4 regions of the Pseudomonas sp. H3_E04 genome follow, and region 2 is predicted to be linked to each of the others. Evidence: predicted binding sites of a transcription regulator. Region 2 holds the regulator's gene; each other region holds the start of a gene.
What was found. Region 2 encodes FliA, which starts transcription of late flagellar genes. Its sites were predicted from a motif close to CTAAAGTTTNNNNNNNNNNNGCCGNTAA; they were not measured.

Region 1 (3,874 bases), 2.6 Mb from region 2:
CTTAGCCATCGCTACATTACCGATCGGCAACTGCCGGACAAGGCCATCGACCTGATCGACGAGGCCGCCAGCCGAATCCGCATGGAAATCGACTCCAAACCGGAAGTACTCGATCGTCTGGAGCGGCGCCTGATTCAGTTGAAGGTGGAATCCCAAGCGCTGAAGAAAGAAAGCGACGACGCGGCGAAGAAACGCCTGGAAAAACTCCAGGAAGAAATCGAGCGTCACGAGCGTGAGTATTCCGATCTGGAAGAAATCTGGAACTCGGAAAAAGCCGAGGTGCAGGGTTCTGCGCAGATCCAGCAGAAGATCGAGCAATCGCGTCAGGAGCTGGAAGCCGCGCGCCGCAAAGGCGATCTGAACCGCATGGCCGAGTTGCAGTACGGGGTGATTCCCGATCTGGAGCGCAGCCTGCAAATGGTCGACCAGCACGGCAAAAGCGAAAATCAGCTGCTGCGTAGCAAGGTGACCGAGGAAGAGATCGCCGAAGTCGTGTCGAAGTGGACCGGTATCCCGGTGTCGAAAATGCTTGAAGGCGAGCGCGACAAGCTGATGAAGATGGAGAGCCTGTTGCACAAACGGGTAATCGGTCAGGAAGAAGCGGTCGTGGCTGTGGCCAACGCCGTGCGGCGCTCCCGCGCCGGATTGTCCGACCCGAATCGTCCGAGCGGCTCGTTCATGTTCCTCGGCCCGACCGGTGTCGGTAAAACCGAGCTGTGCAAGGCGCTGGCCGAATTCCTCTTCGATACTGAAGAGGCGATGGTGCGGATCGACATGTCCGAGTTCATGGAGAAACATTCCGTGGCTCGTCTGATCGGTGCGCCACCGGGCTACGTCGGCTATGAAGAGGGCGGTTATCTGACTGAAGCGGTGCGTCGCAAGCCGTATTCGGTGATCCTTATGGACGAAGTCGAGAAGGCGCACCCGGATGTTTTCAACATCCTTCTGCAAGTGCTCGAGGATGGCCGTCTGACCGATAGCCACGGGCGCACGGTGGACTTCCGCAACACGGTGATCGTAATGACTTCGAACCTGGGGTCGATGCAGATCCAGGAACTGGTCGGTGATCGTGAGGCGCAGCGTGCTGCGGTGATGGACGCGCTGACGTCGCATTTCCGTCCGGAGTTCATCAACCGGGTCGACGAGGTGGTGATCTTCGAGCCGCTGGCGCGAGATCAGATCGCCGGGATTACCGAGATCCAGTTGGGCCGCCTGCGCAGCCGTCTGGCCGAGCGCGAGCTGAAGCTGGAGCTGAGCCCGGAAGCGATGGACAAGCTGATCGCCGTCGGTTACGACCCGGTGTATGGCGCACGTCCTTTGAAACGGGCGATCCAGCGCTGGATCGAAAACCCGCTGGCGCAGTTGATCCTGTCGGGTCATTTCATGCCGGGCGACACCGCCACCGGCAAGGTCGAGAACGACGAAATCGTTTTTGGCTAAGCCTCAGCGGCAATGAAACCGGGAAGGCCTCGCATTGCGAGGCCTTTTTTTCGCCAGGCTGTTGAACTCAAAGGAAAAGGCTTGTAAAGTGCGCCCCGCAGTCAGTCACCGGCAGCGTTTCAACCCACTGGGTTGGAAACTGAAATAAGTTGCAAATCATTAACTTGAAAGCAATTTAGGGGGTTGACAGAGGTGTTCTAGGTTGTAGAATAGCGCGCCTCAGACACACGAACGCAGCGATGCGAACGGGTGGCGAGATGCAACAAAGCTTCACCGTTGTAAATTGAAATATGTAGTTCCGTGATAGCTCAGTCGGTAGAGCAAATGACTGTTAATCATTGGGTCCCAGGTTCGAGTCCTGGTCACGGAGCCAATTTCAAACCGGGGTATAGCGCAGTCCGGTAGCGCGCCTGCTTTGGGAGCAGGATGTCAGGAGTTCGAATCCCCTTACCCCGACCATATTTGGGTCGTTAGCTCAGTTGGTAGAGCAGTTGGCTTTTAACCAATTGGTCGTAGGTTCGAATCCCACACGACCCACCATTTTTGAAACCAGTTTGCGCTGGGATCGAATCTTAAGATCAGAGGCCAAAAGCGCTGATCGAAGAAGGCGATCTTTGAAAGGTCGCCTTTTTTTTACCGGGGTATAGCGCAGTCCGGTAGCGCGCCTGCTTTGGGAGCAGGATGTCAGGAGTTCGAATCCCCTTACCCCGACCATATTAAAAATCCTCGTATCGAAAGATACGGGGATTTTTTTTGCCTGCCCAAAGGCGAATCCCTTCAAGTCGTCATACAACCTGCCGATAGCCCGCTAACACGAGGGGACTGCCAACGCTTCGCCCCTTGATCTGGCCATTACAAGAATAAGGGCGTTCGTCATGTTGCTTCGTCAGTTGAATATTGCTCCCCGGGCTGCCTTGGGATTTGCCCTGATCGCGGTGTTGGTGGCCTTGCTTGGCGTGTTTGCGCTGGGGCAGATGTCGAGCATTCGCGACAGTGAGGTGGCGGTGGAGAATCGCTGGTTGCCGAGCATCCGTGGCGGCGACGAGATCCGTGAACTGATGTTGCGCATCCGCACCATCTCCCTGCGCATGGCGCTCGATCAGGATCCGGCCAACATCGCCACCTATCGCGGCCAGATGGACACCCGTGACAAGGAGCTGAGCGAGAAGATCGCTGCCTACGACAAACTGGTCGACACTGCCGAAGGTCAGCAGCTGTATGACCAGTTCAAGAAAACCTTCGCCGCCTATCGCACCGGCATTGCCCAGTCATTCACCCTTGCCGAGCAAGGCAAGCGTGACGAGCTGACCAAATTGCTCCTGGTTGACATGAAGACCGTGGTCGACGGCTCCGGCAAGCAACTCAACGATCTCGCCGATCTGTTCGCCCGCCAGGTCGCCGCCGAAAGCGAAAAGTCCGCTGCGCATTATGAAACCTCGCGGACCATCGTGACCCTGTTCATTGCCTTGGCAGCGCTGGCCACAGTGGCGCTGGCGATGTTGCTCACGCGCAGTATCGTCCGGCCGCTGAGCAGCGCCGTAAGCGCCGCTGAAAGCGTGGCGCAGGGCGACCTCACCCGGCCGATCGAAACCCATGGCAACGACGAAGTCAGCCGCTTGCTCAAGGCCCTCGCGACGATGCAACAGAACCTGCGCGAGACCCTGCAAGGTATCAGCGGCTCAGCCACGCAACTGGCCACCGCTGCGGATGAACTGAGCGCCGTCACCGTCAACAGCACCCAGGGCCTGCAAGAGCAGAACAACGAAATCGAGCAAGCCGCCACTGCGGTCAACCAGATGACCGCTGCGGTGGAGGAAGTCGCACGCAACGCGGTGTCGACGTCCGATGCCACGCGCCAGTCCAGTCAATCGGCGCGATTGGGCCAGGAGCGCGTGAGCGAAACCGCCAGCGCGATCAATGCGCTGGCCAGCGATGTGCAGAACACCGGTGAACTGGTGCAGTCGCTGGCCAATCAGTCGCAGGACATCGGCAAGGTTCTGGACGTGATTCGCGCCATCGCTGAGCAGACCAATCTGCTGGCGCTCAACGCTGCCATCGAGGCAGCACGAGCGGGCGAAAGCGGTCGAGGTTTTGCGGTGGTAGCTGATGAGGTGCGCGCGCTGGCGTATCGCACCCAGCAATCGACGCAGGAAATCGAACAGATGGTGCAAGGCATGCGCAGCGGTTCGAGCCAGGCGCTGGAGTCAATGCAGGCCAGCGCCTCCCGCGCGGCAAGCACTTTGGTTCTGGCTGAGCGGGCGGGCGAGGCGCTGGTGACGATCACAGCGTCGGTGCACGAGATTCACGAGCGCAACCTGGTGATCGCCAGCGCCGCTGAAGAACAGGCGCAAGTGGCGCGGGAAGTGGATCGCAATCTGGTGAACATTCGCGACCTGTCGGTGCGTTCGGCTGCGGGGGCTGATCAGACCAGCGC
Region 2 (3,874 bases):
ATCGAAGAACCCCGTCAGGCCTGGCGCATGCTGCTGGCGCACCTGGCGCGGATGATTGCCGTACCGGAAGTCGAGCCGCTGGAAGAGGGCGGTGTGATTGCCATGGTCGGCCCCGCCGGCATGGGCAAGACCACCACGCTGGCCAAGCTCGCCGCGCGTTATGTGCTCAAGTACGGCGCGCAGAATGTTGCGCTGGTCAGTATGGACAGCTTCCGCATCGGCGCGCAGGAACAACTGAAAACCCTCGGGCGCATCCTCAACGTGCCGGTGACGCACGTCGATCCCGGCCAGTCGCTGGTGCAGGCATTGGATCCACTGCTACGCAAACGCGTGGTTTTGATCGATACTGCCGGGCTGCAAGCCAGTGATCCGGCGTTGCGCATGCAGCTCGAGAGCCTGGCCGGGCGTGGCATTCGCTCAAAAAATTATCTGGTCCTGGCAACCACCAGCCAGAAACAGGTTCTAACCGCCGCTTATCACAGTTACAAGCGTTGCGGGCTCGCCGGTTGCATCCTGACTAAACTGGATGAAACGGCCAGTCTCGGCGAAGTGTTGAGCCTGGCGATCAGTCATGAATTGCCGGTCGCGTACCTGACCGATGGCCCACGGATTCCGGATGATCTGCATCTGCCGCGCCGTCATCAACTGGTCAGCCGCGCCGTCAGCGTGCAAATGCAGGAAGAACCCAGCGAAGAAGCCATGGCTGACATGTTCGCTGATATCTATCACAGCCCGACCAAGCAGGTTGGCTGAGGTAATCATGAACAGTTTTTGTACCTACATCGATGGTCTGCCACGCATTGTTCCGATCGTGAACGCGCAGCCAGTAATGTGGCCTCCGTCTATGCAAGACAAGGTAAAGAAATAACATGGGCAGCATGCATCCCGTACAGGTGATCGCGGTGACCGGCGGCAAAGGTGGCGTCGGCAAGACTAACGTGTCAGTGAACTTGTCGCTGGCGCTGGCAGAGCTTGGCCGTCGGGTCATGCTGCTGGACGCCGACCTGGGCCTGGCCAACGTCGACGTTCTGCTGGGGCTGACACCCAAGCGCACACTGGCCGACGTCATCGAAGGCCGTTGCGAACTGCGCGACGTGCTGTTGCAGGGCCCGGGCGGGATTCGCATCGTGCCGGCGGCCTCCGGCACGCAGAGCATGGTGCACCTGAGCCCGGCGCAACACGCTGGCCTGATCCAGGCGTTCAGCGACATCGGCGACAATCTCGACGTGCTGGTGATCGACACCGCTGCGGGCATTGGTGACTCGGTAGTCAGTTTCGTGCGCGCCGCCCAGGAAGTGTTGCTGGTGGTCTGCGACGAGCCGACTTCGATCACCGACGCTTACGCGCTGATCAAGTTGCTCAACCGCGACTACGGCATGAACCGCTTCCGCGTGCTGGCCAACATGGCGCAGAGCCCGCAGGAAGGGCGCAACCTGTTCGCCAAGTTGACCAAGGTCACGGATCGCTTCCTCGACGTCGCCCTACAATACGTCGGCGCCGTGCCGTACGACGAAAGCGTGCGCAAAGCGGTGCAGAAGCAGCGCGCCGTCTACGAAGCCTTTCCCCGTTCCAAGTGCGCGCTGGCCTTCAAGGCCATTGCCCAGAAGGTCGACACCTGGCCGCTGCCGGCCAACCCGCGCGGGCACCTGGAATTTTTCGTCGAGCGTCTCGTGCAGCAAACCGCAGGGCCTGTGATATGACCGCCAGTGGCATGAATCTTTACAAAAAGTCGGCGCGTGACGCGCAATACGAATTGATCGAGCGCTACGCGCCACTGGTCAAGCGCATTGCCTATCACTTGCTGGCGCGCCTGCCGGCCAGCGTGCAGGTCGAAGACCTGATCCAGGCCGGGATGATCGGTTTGCTGGAAGTCTCGACCAAATACGACGCCAGCAAAGGCGCCAGTTTCGAAACGTACGCGGGCATTCGAATCCGCGGCGCGATGCTCGATGAAGTGCGCAAAGGGGACTGGGCGCCACGCTCGGTTCACCGTAATACCAGGATGGTCAGCGACGCGATTCGCTCGATTGAAGCTAAAACCGGCCGTGACGCTAAAGATCACGAGGTTGCGGCCGAACTCCAATTGAGTCTCGACGATTACTACGGGATTCTGAATGACACCTTGGGCAGTCGCCTGTTCAGTTTCGACGACCTGCTGCAGGACGGCGAACACGAAGGGCTGCACGAGGATGGCGCGAGTGCTCATATGGAGCCGTCACGCGATCTGGAAGATGAACGCTTCCAGGCGGCGCTGGCGGACGCGATTGCCAATTTGCCGGAGCGTGAGCGACTGGTGTTGGCGCTGTACTACGACGAAGAGCTGAACCTCAAGGAAATCGGTGAAGTCCTTGGCGTCAGTGAATCGCGGGTCAGCCAGTTACACAGCCAGTGCGCGGCCCGTCTGCGGGGGCGTTTGGGGGAGTGGCGAGCGCGCTGAAGGCAGTGTGGGGACACTGCGAAACGAGGCTGGTGCGGTGATGAACGGCGCCGGTCTCGATCCGTTGTGCTCCAGACAAACTTCGAGTGCTATGCCGATTGATTGAAGTGGCGCGTCCAGGTGCTGGGCGCGTTTAAGACTGCTTGGAGGTCGAATTGAACAAAGACATGAAAATCCTCATCGTTGATGACTTCTCAACGATGCGGCGGATCATCAAGAACCTGCTGCGCGATCTTGGGTTCACCAACACCGTCGAGGCCGACGATGGCACCACTGCCATTCCGGTGCTCAACAGCGGCAGCATCGACTTTCTGGTAACGGACTGGAACATGCCGGGCATGACCGGTATCGACCTGCTGCGTCACGTGCGCGCCGATGAAAAACTCAAGCACCTCCCGGTGTTGATGGTGACTGCTGAAGCCAAGCGCGAGCAGATCATCGAGGCCGCTCAGGCCGGTGTGAACGGTTACGTGGTCAAACCTTTCACGGCTCAAGCGTTGAAAGACAAAATCGAGAAGATTTTCGAACGCATCGGCTGATGAATGCGCGGGGGAGCTATGGAGCATAACGAATCATCACAGGGCGATTTCGAATCGACCCTGAAAAAACACGCGGTCGAACTGGTCGAGAGCCTTGAAAAAGGCAAGTTCGGCGACGCGGTGCAACTGATCCATGAGCTCAATCAGACCCGTGACCGCGGCCTGTATCAGGAAGTGGGCAAGCTCACACGTGAACTGCACAGTGCGATCGTCAATTTCCAGATCGATCCGCACATGCCGCAGGCCGAGGAAGTGTCGCAAATCACCGACGCCACCGAACGCCTGGGCTATGTGGTCAAGCTGACGGAAGCCGCGGCCAACCGCACCATGGATCTGGTGGAAAGCGCCACGCCGGTGGTCAACAGTCTCGCTGATGAAGCGCAGACGTTGAGCGCCGATTGGGGCCGCTTCATGCGTCGCGAGGTCGGGGCTGAAGAGTTCCGCGAACTGGCGCGCCGGGTCGACGGTTTTCTGTCACGCAGCAGCACGGACAACCGTGCGGTGTCGAGCAACCTCAACGACATCCTGCTGGCTCAGGATTACCAGGACCTCACAGGTCAAGTGATCAAGCGTGTGACCCAACTGGTCACCGAAGTCGAAAGCAATCTGCTCAAACTCGTGCTCATGGCCAGTCAGGTCGACCGCTTTGCGGGCATCGAACATGACCGCGCTGCAATGCTTGCTGAAAAAGATCCACAAAAACATCTCTCGCAGGGTGAAGGTCCGCAGATTCATGCCGATAAACGAGAAGACGTTGTGTCCGGTCAGGACGATGTGGACGATTTGTTATCCAGCCTTGGATTCTAGAGTTTCGGAATTCGGGTTTTTTGGGTTTTTAGACCTGTAGGAGCACCCCATTAATGAGCTTCGGCGCCGATGAAGAGATCCTTCAGGATTT
Region 3 (3,874 bases), 1.3 Mb from region 2:
ATATGGCCAGCGCCTGCGTGATCAGCGGCGCAATCGCTTGTACGGTGCGGACCAACCGATGGTCGGCCGCACGCTGTATGACGCGGCACTGGATGGCGGCGCCCAGGCATTGGGGCAACCGATTGGTGCGCTGGAAGTGGGCAAGCGCGCGGACTGGATTGTCCTGGACGGTAGCGATCCGTATCTGGCGACGGCTTCGGGGGACGGGATTCTCAATCGCTGGTTGTTTGCTGGCGGTGATCGACAGGTGCGCGATGTGCTGGTCAATGGTCAGTGGGTGGTGCGCGATGGACGGCATGCCGGCGAAGAGCACAGCGCTCGCGCATTCACCCAGGTCCTGCGCGATCTCCTGGGCTGACCCAAAACCAAACTGTGGGAGCGAGCCTGCTCGCGAACGCGGTGTATCAGTCAACATTCATATCAACTGACACACCCTCTTCGCGAGCAGGCTCGCTCCCACAGTTGATTTGTATCGAGGCTTAATTGGAGGTCTTGGCCATCTGCCGATCCGACGCGCGCCAGATCAGGCGTGTGGTGTCGTAACCCTGCTGACGCGCCTTGCTCAGCAATTCTTCACGCACTACACCGTTAACGGTTGGCGTGCGTGACAACAGCCACATGTACTTGCGACTCGGATCGCCGACGATGGCGGTCTTGTAATCGTCGCTGACGTACAACACCCAGTACTCGCCCTTCGCCACACCCGGCACCAGGCGCGAGAACCAGTTATCGAATTCGACCCAGAGCTTGTCGGTCTTGCCTGGCACTTGTGGATAAGCCGTGCCTTTGGCTTCTTCCCATTGCCACTCCGGGGTCAGGCAACGGTTGAGCACGCCGACGTTACCGTCAGGCTTGAGGGTGTAGTGGGCTTCGGATTGCGCGCAGTGGCGCTGAAAGAACATCGGCAAACGTGCCAGTTCATACCAGGTTCCCTGATAACGCTTGAGATTGACGCTGTTGACGGTCTTCGGCGCCAACGGGTCGACGCCGGAAGTGGCGCAGCCAGCCAGTACCAGGCCAGCAAAAAGGATCAGCAATAACCGCTTCATTTTTTTCTCCGTGGGCGCGAAGCCCCGGTTTACTTCAGGCCTTGGCCGGAAAACATCAGCACTTTGTCACCGGCGTATTGCACGCTGATAAAGCTGTTCTTGTCGCCCCAGGTGCAGCTGGACATACCGAGCGCGCCCGAGCAATCGGTGGGCTTGCCGAGGAGGGTTTCCACTTCGGACTTGGCCATGCCGGCCGAGAGCTTGGAGTAGTTTTCCTGATTGACCTTGCTGCATGCGGCCAACAGCACACAAAACGACAGCAGGGCGATAGATCGCAGCGACATGGTGAAACTCCTGGAACGAGGGGGGATGGCATGGTGCCAACCAGAAGCTTAGAAGAGAAAAGTGTCATCTGGTTCCGTGCTCAATTGCCTATTTATCAGCCCGCCTGTCTGACTTTTGCCGATAAATCAGAAACTTTGTGAAGCTGTCGAGCATTTCGTCGACTTTCCGCACAAGCGCCTAATCTTTGGCGCGGCGCGGTCGAAATAAGAGCAGCGCAACGCTGCCGAATATGGCAAATTGCCGCCCTTTCTTGACCAGCCCCTTCGCGGTAGTTCATTCGATGACCAGAAACATGAAATTCAGCCACAAAATCCTGTTGGCTGCTGCCCTTGTGGTGGCCGTTGCGTTCGCCTGTTTCATCTTCTTCAACGACTATCGCCAGCGTCAGGCTTTGAGCAGCAGCACCGAAGCGACCATGCAGGAGCTGGGCAGCCTGACCACCAGCAACATCCAGACCTGGCTGGAAAGCCGCATTCAATTGCTGCAATCGCTGTCGCAGCAGGTCACAGTCGATGGCAACGCGCCCGCCAGCCTGAAGCGCATCATCGACCTGCCCGCCTACACCGGCAATTTCCAGCTCAGCTATTTCGGTGGCGCTGACGGCGTGATGTTCTCGGTGCCGGCCGGCAACCGTGCGCCGGACTACGATCCACGCGCGCGCGGCTGGTACAAAGCGGCCAACAGCGCACAACAGACCATCGTCACCGAACCGTACATCGCCGCCTCGTCGGGCAAACTGGTGATCACCGTCGCCACCCCGGTACAACGTCAGGGCCAGATGCTCGGCGTCGCCGGTGCCGACATTGATCTAACCAGCGTCAGCGCGATCATCAACTCGCTGAACTTCGGCGGCCACGGTCATGCGTTCATTGTCAGCGCCGAAGGCAAGATCCTCATCCACCCGGACAGCAAACTGGTGCTCAAAACGCTGGCCGAGGCCTATCCGAACGGCGCGCCTCAAGTCAGTCAGGGCCTGAAAGAAGTCGAGTTCGACGGCAAGACCCAGTTGATTTCCTTTACTCGCGTCAACGGCGTGCCTTCGGCTGACTGGTACGTGGCGCTGGTGCTCGACAAAGACACCGCGTTCTCGATGCTCAGCGAATTCCGCACCTCGGCACTGATCGCCATGGTCATCGCCGTACTAATCATCATCGGCCTGCTCGGCATGCTGATTCGCGTGCTGATGCAACCGCTGCTGACCATGGGCCGCGCGATGCATGACATCGCTGAAGGCGAAGGCGACCTGACCAAGCGCCTGGTGATTCACGGCAACGATGAATTCGGCGCGCTGGGCACTTCGTTCAACCGCTTCGTCGAGCGCATTCATACGTCGATCCGCGAGGTGTCCTCGGCCACCGGCCAGGTCAACGAAGTCGCCCTGCGTGTGGTCGCTGCCTCGAACTCGTCGATGTACAACTCCGACCAGCAAGCCAGCCGCACCAACAGCGTCGCCGCTGCGATCAATCAGCTTGGTGCCGCCGCACAGGAAATCGCCCAGAACGCCGCCCTCGCCTCGCAACATTCCAGCGACGCGCGCAACCTGGCGGTCGATGGCCAGCAGGTCGTGGATAAAACCATTCAGGCCATGCAGCAACTGTCGGCAAAAATCAGCGACTCCTGCGGCAACATCGAAACGCTGAACAGCAACACGGTGAACATCGGCCAGATTCTCGAGGTGATCACCAGCATTTCCCAGCAGACCAACTTGCTCGCGCTCAACGCCGCCATCGAGGCTGCGCGCGCCGGTGAAGCCGGACGCGGTTTCGCCGTGGTCGCCGACGAGGTGCGCAACCTCGCGCACCGCACCCAGGATTCGGCGCAGCAAGTGCAGAAGATGATCGAAGAGTTGCAGGTCGGCGCACGCCAGGCGGTGACCATCATGACCGAGAGCCAGCGCGAGAGCGAAAGCAGCGTCGGCATCGCCAACCAGGCCGGCGAGCGTCTGGGCAGCGTGACCCAGCGCATCGGCGAAATCGACGGCATGAACCAGTCGGTAGCCACCGCGACCGAAGAGCAAACCGCCGTGGTCGAGTCGATCAACGTTGATATCAACGAGATCAACACGCTGAATCAGGAGGGTGTGGAAAACTTGCAGGCGACGTTGCGCGCGTGTTCGGACCTTGAGCAGCAGGCGGCACGGTTGAAGCATCTCGTCGGCAGCTTCAGGATTTAAGCCGCGGCCTCAGGCCTCTTCGCGAGCAGGCTCGCTCCCACAGTGGAATGCATTTCAATTGTGGGAGCGAGCCTGCTCGCGAAAGCGGCATAAGCCGCACTGAGGATTCAGAACCTTGAGCCGGGCCTGGACAGGAACTCCAATTCCTCAGACGTAGACTCCCGCCCCAACACCGCATTGCGATGCGGAAACCTTCCAAACCGCGCAATCACGTTCTGATGCCGCTCGGCATAATCCAGATTGTCGGCAAACACCGCCCGCTCCGACTCTGGCTGTTCAGCCACCAATCCAATAAATCTGGAAACGGCTTCGTTCTGCACTGCGAGGTTTTCGCAGTGTTCGAATACCAGATAAATGAATACCCGCT
Region 4 (3,874 bases), 1.3 Mb from region 2:
ACCTGTGGTTCCACAGCATGGTCATGCTCGCCCAACTGGGACAGCATCCGCAGGCCGTGCTGGATGAACTGGATCGTCGCTTCGGCCTGTCCGGACACGTCGAGAAAGCCTCGCGTCCGTCCGCCTGAACAACTTTTAGAGAGGAATCGCCACATGGGCATTTTTGACTGGAAACACTGGGTCGTCATTCTGATTGTCGTGGTGCTGGTGTTCGGTACCAAGAAACTGAAAAACCTCGGCACCGACGTTGGCGAATCGATCAAGGGCTTCCGCAAAGCCATGAACGACGACGAAAAACCGGCCGAGCCGAGCGTGACCCCGCCGGCCCAGCCAGTGCCGCCGGTGCAGCCGCAAACCACCGCTCAGGCCAACCCGCCGCACACCATTGACGTGCAGGCGCAGAAAGTCGAAGAGCCGATCCGCAAAGACGTGTGAGCACTGACTAATGTTTGGTATCAGCTTCTCTGAACTGCTGCTCGTCGGCCTCGTAGCCCTGCTGGTGCTCGGCCCCGAGCGTCTGCCGGGCGCTGCGCGCACCGCCGGTCTGTGGGTCGGCCGTCTGAAGCGCAGCTTCAACGCGATCAAACAGGAAGTTGAACGTGAGATCGGTGCCGACGAGATCCGTCGGCAACTGCACAACGAACATATTCTGTCGCTGGAGCAAGAGGCGCGGAAGATTTTCAATCCGAACCAGCAGGAGCCGACGCCGCCTGAGCATGTGGGCGAGCAGACGATTCACAGCGCTGCCGCTCCGACTGCACCTGCACCTGCACCTGCACCTGCACCAGCTGTAACACCGCCAGGACCGGCGCCGGTTACTGCGAACACATCGGTTGAACACGTAGCGCCCTCCGCCGCGCCGGCTACACCAGCGCCTCAAGACCCTACACTGCCGCCGCGAGCCCCATGAGCGATCTCCCCGAAAACGACCAGCACATGCCGCTGGTATCGCACCTCACCGAGTTGCGCACCCGTCTGCTGCGTTGCGTGGCGGCGATCTTCATTATCTTTGCCGGGCTGTTCGCGTTTACCCAGCAGATCTACACCTTCGTCTCGACGCCGCTGCGCCAGTACCTGCCGGTCGGCGCGACGATGATCGCCACAGACGTGTCGTCGCCGTTCCTGACGCCGCTGAAGCTGACCATGATGGTTTCGCTGTTCCTCGCGATTCCAGTGATCCTGCATCAGATCTGGGGCTTTATCGCGCCGGGCCTGTACAAGCATGAAAAACGCGTCGCGGTGCCGCTGCTGATCTCCAGCATCCTGCTGTTCTACATCGGCATGGCGTTCGCCTATTACTTCGTCTTTCCGCTGATCTTCAAGTTCTTCGCCGCCGCTACACCGGCCGGCGTGGAGATGATGACCGACATCGCCAGCTACCTCGATTTCGTCATGACGCTGTTCTTCGCCTTCGGCGTGGCGTTCGAGATTCCGGTGGCGGTAGTGCTGCTGGTGTGGATCGGCGTAGTCGACGTCAAATACCTGAAGAAGATCCGCCCGTACGTGATCATCGGCTGCTTCGTGGTCGGCATGATCCTCACTCCGCCGGACATCTTTTCGCAGACCCTGCTGGCCGTGCCGATGTGGATGCTGTTCGAAATCGGCATCCTCTTCGGCGCGCTGGTCAGCAAGCGCGAACGCCCGGACGAAACACCAGCCGACGACCACAACGACCAGCCGCCAGCGACCCAGGCATGAACCTGCTGCTGCTCGAAGAGGCCGATTTCATTGCGGCGGACCGCGTGATCCTGCGTGATCGCCGTCTGACCCACATGCAGGAAGTGCATCGCTCGGAAGTCGGCGACAGCCTGCGCGTCGGGCGCATCAACGGGTTGATGGGTTCGGCCGAGTTGCTGCGTCTGGAAGCGGGCGAAGCGGAGCTGCGTGTCAGCCTCGACCAGCCACCGCCGGCCAAGTTGCCGCTGACTCTAGTGCTGGCATTGCCCCGGCCGAAAATGCTCCGCCGAGTGTTCCAGACTGTCGCGACCATGGGTGTGGCCAAGGTGGTTCTGGTCAACAGCTATCGCGTCGAAAAAAGCTTCTGGCAGACGCCATTTCTGGAGCCGGAAGCGATTCGTGAGCAGTTGATCCTCGGGCTCGAACAGGCTCGCGATACGGTGTTGCCGCAAATCGTCATCGAGAAGCGCTTCAAGCCTTTCGTTGAAGATCGACTGCCAGCGATCAGCGAGGGCACCCTCGGCCTGGTCGGCCATCCTGGCAACTTCCCGCCCTGCCCTCGTGCGCTGAACGAGCCAGTGACGCTGGCCATCGGCCCCGAGGGTGGTTGGATTCCTTACGAAATCGATCTGCTGGCCAAATCCGGCCTGCAACCGGTGCAACTGGGCGAGCGCATCCTGCGCGTCGAAACCGCCGTCACCGCCCTGCTCGCACGCCTTTTCTAACCCGACACAGGTTCCGTGTAGGAGCTGCCGAAGGCTGCGATCTTTTGATTTTGTTTTAGAAGCAAGATCAAAGGATCGCGCAGCCTCGTTGCACTCGTCAGCTCCTACAGGCTCCTACAAGCTCCTACGGGCGCGGACAAGTGGCGTTACAGATTGCCATCACCCAGCCGATACAACTCCTATAAGTCCAATTAAGTGGTCCGAAGGGAGTGGTCGCATGTACCGTTGGTTAGCCGAGAGTCTTGGAAACGTCAGCGTCAAACGCAAGCTGGGCATCGGTTTCGGCCTGGTGCTATTGCTGACGCTGTTGATCACTTTCACCGGCTGGACCGGCATGAGCGGCATCATCAGCCGTGGCGACAAGCTCGGCTTCATTTCCAGCCTCAACGAGTTGACCAAGGACCTGCGCCTGGCGCGCATGGACTACGACATGCGCCGTGGCGAACAGGGCCCGGGCGCGGTCAATGGATACCTCAACCAACTCGAGAGCGGCCTGCAATCGGCACGCGGCATGATCGAGCAGCCGTCCGATGTGGCGATGGTGGACCAACAGCTTGCTGCGGTCGCCGAATACAAACGCGCTTTCGGCGAAATGACCCAGGCCACCGTCCAGCGTGAAGATGCGCGCAGCAAGCTTGGCGCCAACGCTGACAATGCTGTGGCCAAGGTCGGCGAAGTCGAAAGTGCGCTGCTGCAAGGCGACAGCGTTGCGCAGTACAACGCTGTCATCGAGCTGAGCAAACTGTTGCAGCAGGCGCGCTATCAGGTGCGCGGTTACACCTACAGCGGCAAGGCCGATGCCGAGCAACCGGCGCTGACCGCCATCGACAACGCCCTGAAAAATCTCGAGAGCCTGCCGACCCGAGTGCCAGAGCAGCACATCGCCAACCTGCAGCAGGCCACCGACTCGCTCAAGGCCTATCGCGCCGCCGTCGCTCAGTTCCGTGATTCACAGGTCAAGAACACCGCCGCACTGGCCAACATGTCGGCTCAGGGCGACATCCTGATCGCGGCCAGCAAGAAGCTCACTGAATCGCAAACCGTGGTGCGCGACACCGATGCTGCCCATGCCAAGAACATGCTGCTGGTCGCCACTGCGCTGGCACTGGCCTTCGGTCTGATTGCCGCTTGGGCGATCACCCGGCAAATCATCATTCCGCTGACCCAGACCCTGAAAGTCGCCGAACGCGTGGCCGCCGGCGACCTGACCCACAACCTGGTGTCCCTGCGTCGCGACGAACTTGGCCAGTTGCAGCGCTCGATGCAAAGCATGACCCAAGGCCTGCGCGAATTGATCGGCGGCATCAGCGACGGCGTCACGCAGATCGCCAGCGCCGCCGAAGAACTCTCGGCGGTGACCGAGCAGACCAGCGCCGGGGTCAACAATCAGAAGGTCGAGACTGATCAGGTCGCCACCGCCATGAATGAGATGGCCGCCACCGTGCAGGAAGTCGCACGCAACGCTGAAGAAG

Region 1: the regulator FliA is predicted to act here: its motif matches at 2,217-2,244, upstream of AB4N53_RS15520 (methyl-accepting chemotaxis protein).
Region 3: the regulator FliA is predicted to act here: its motif matches at 1,512-1,539, upstream of AB4N53_RS21645 (methyl-accepting chemotaxis protein).
Region 4: the regulator FliA is predicted to act here: its motif matches at 2,549-2,576, upstream of AB4N53_RS21740 (methyl-accepting chemotaxis protein).

What each region holds. Positions count from the first base shown of each region.
Region 1 is NZ_CP162797.1:3,449,046-3,452,919, reverse strand. It holds gene clpB (ATP-dependent chaperone ClpB) at 1-1,440, shown strand, start outside; tRNA gene AB4N53_RS15540 (tRNA-Asn) at 1,738-1,813, shown strand; tRNA gene AB4N53_RS15535 (tRNA-Pro) at 1,823-1,899, shown strand; tRNA gene AB4N53_RS15530 (tRNA-Lys) at 1,905-1,980, shown strand; tRNA gene AB4N53_RS15525 (tRNA-Pro) at 2,078-2,154, shown strand; gene AB4N53_RS15520 (methyl-accepting chemotaxis protein) at 2,316-3,874, shown strand, end outside.
Region 2 is NZ_CP162797.1:200,720-204,593, forward strand. It holds gene flhF (flagellar biosynthesis protein FlhF) at 1-753, shown strand, start outside; gene fleN (flagellar synthesis regulator FleN) at 870-1,700, shown strand; gene fliA (RNA polymerase sigma factor FliA) at 1,697-2,437, shown strand; gene AB4N53_RS00925 (chemotaxis response regulator CheY) at 2,605-2,976, shown strand; gene AB4N53_RS00930 (protein phosphatase CheZ) at 2,995-3,783, shown strand; gene AB4N53_RS00935 (chemotaxis protein CheA) at 3,837-3,874, shown strand, end outside.
Region 3 is NZ_CP162797.1:4,792,833-4,796,706, reverse strand. It holds gene AB4N53_RS21660 (formimidoylglutamate deiminase) at 1-358, shown strand, start outside; gene AB4N53_RS21655 (lipocalin family protein) at 480-1,049, opposite strand; gene AB4N53_RS21650 (hypothetical protein) at 1,079-1,333, opposite strand; gene AB4N53_RS21645 (methyl-accepting chemotaxis protein) at 1,615-3,507, shown strand; gene AB4N53_RS21640 (DUF924 family protein) at 3,615-3,874, opposite strand, start outside.
Region 4 is NZ_CP162797.1:4,819,374-4,823,247, reverse strand. It holds gene AB4N53_RS21765 (phosphoribosyl-ATP diphosphatase) at 1-128, shown strand, start outside; gene AB4N53_RS21760 (twin-arginine translocase TatA/TatE family subunit) at 154-435, shown strand; gene tatB (Sec-independent protein translocase protein TatB) at 446-910, shown strand; gene tatC (twin-arginine translocase subunit TatC) at 907-1,698, shown strand; gene AB4N53_RS21745 (16S rRNA (uracil(1498)-N(3))-methyltransferase) at 1,695-2,402, shown strand; gene AB4N53_RS21740 (methyl-accepting chemotaxis protein) at 2,620-3,874, shown strand, end outside.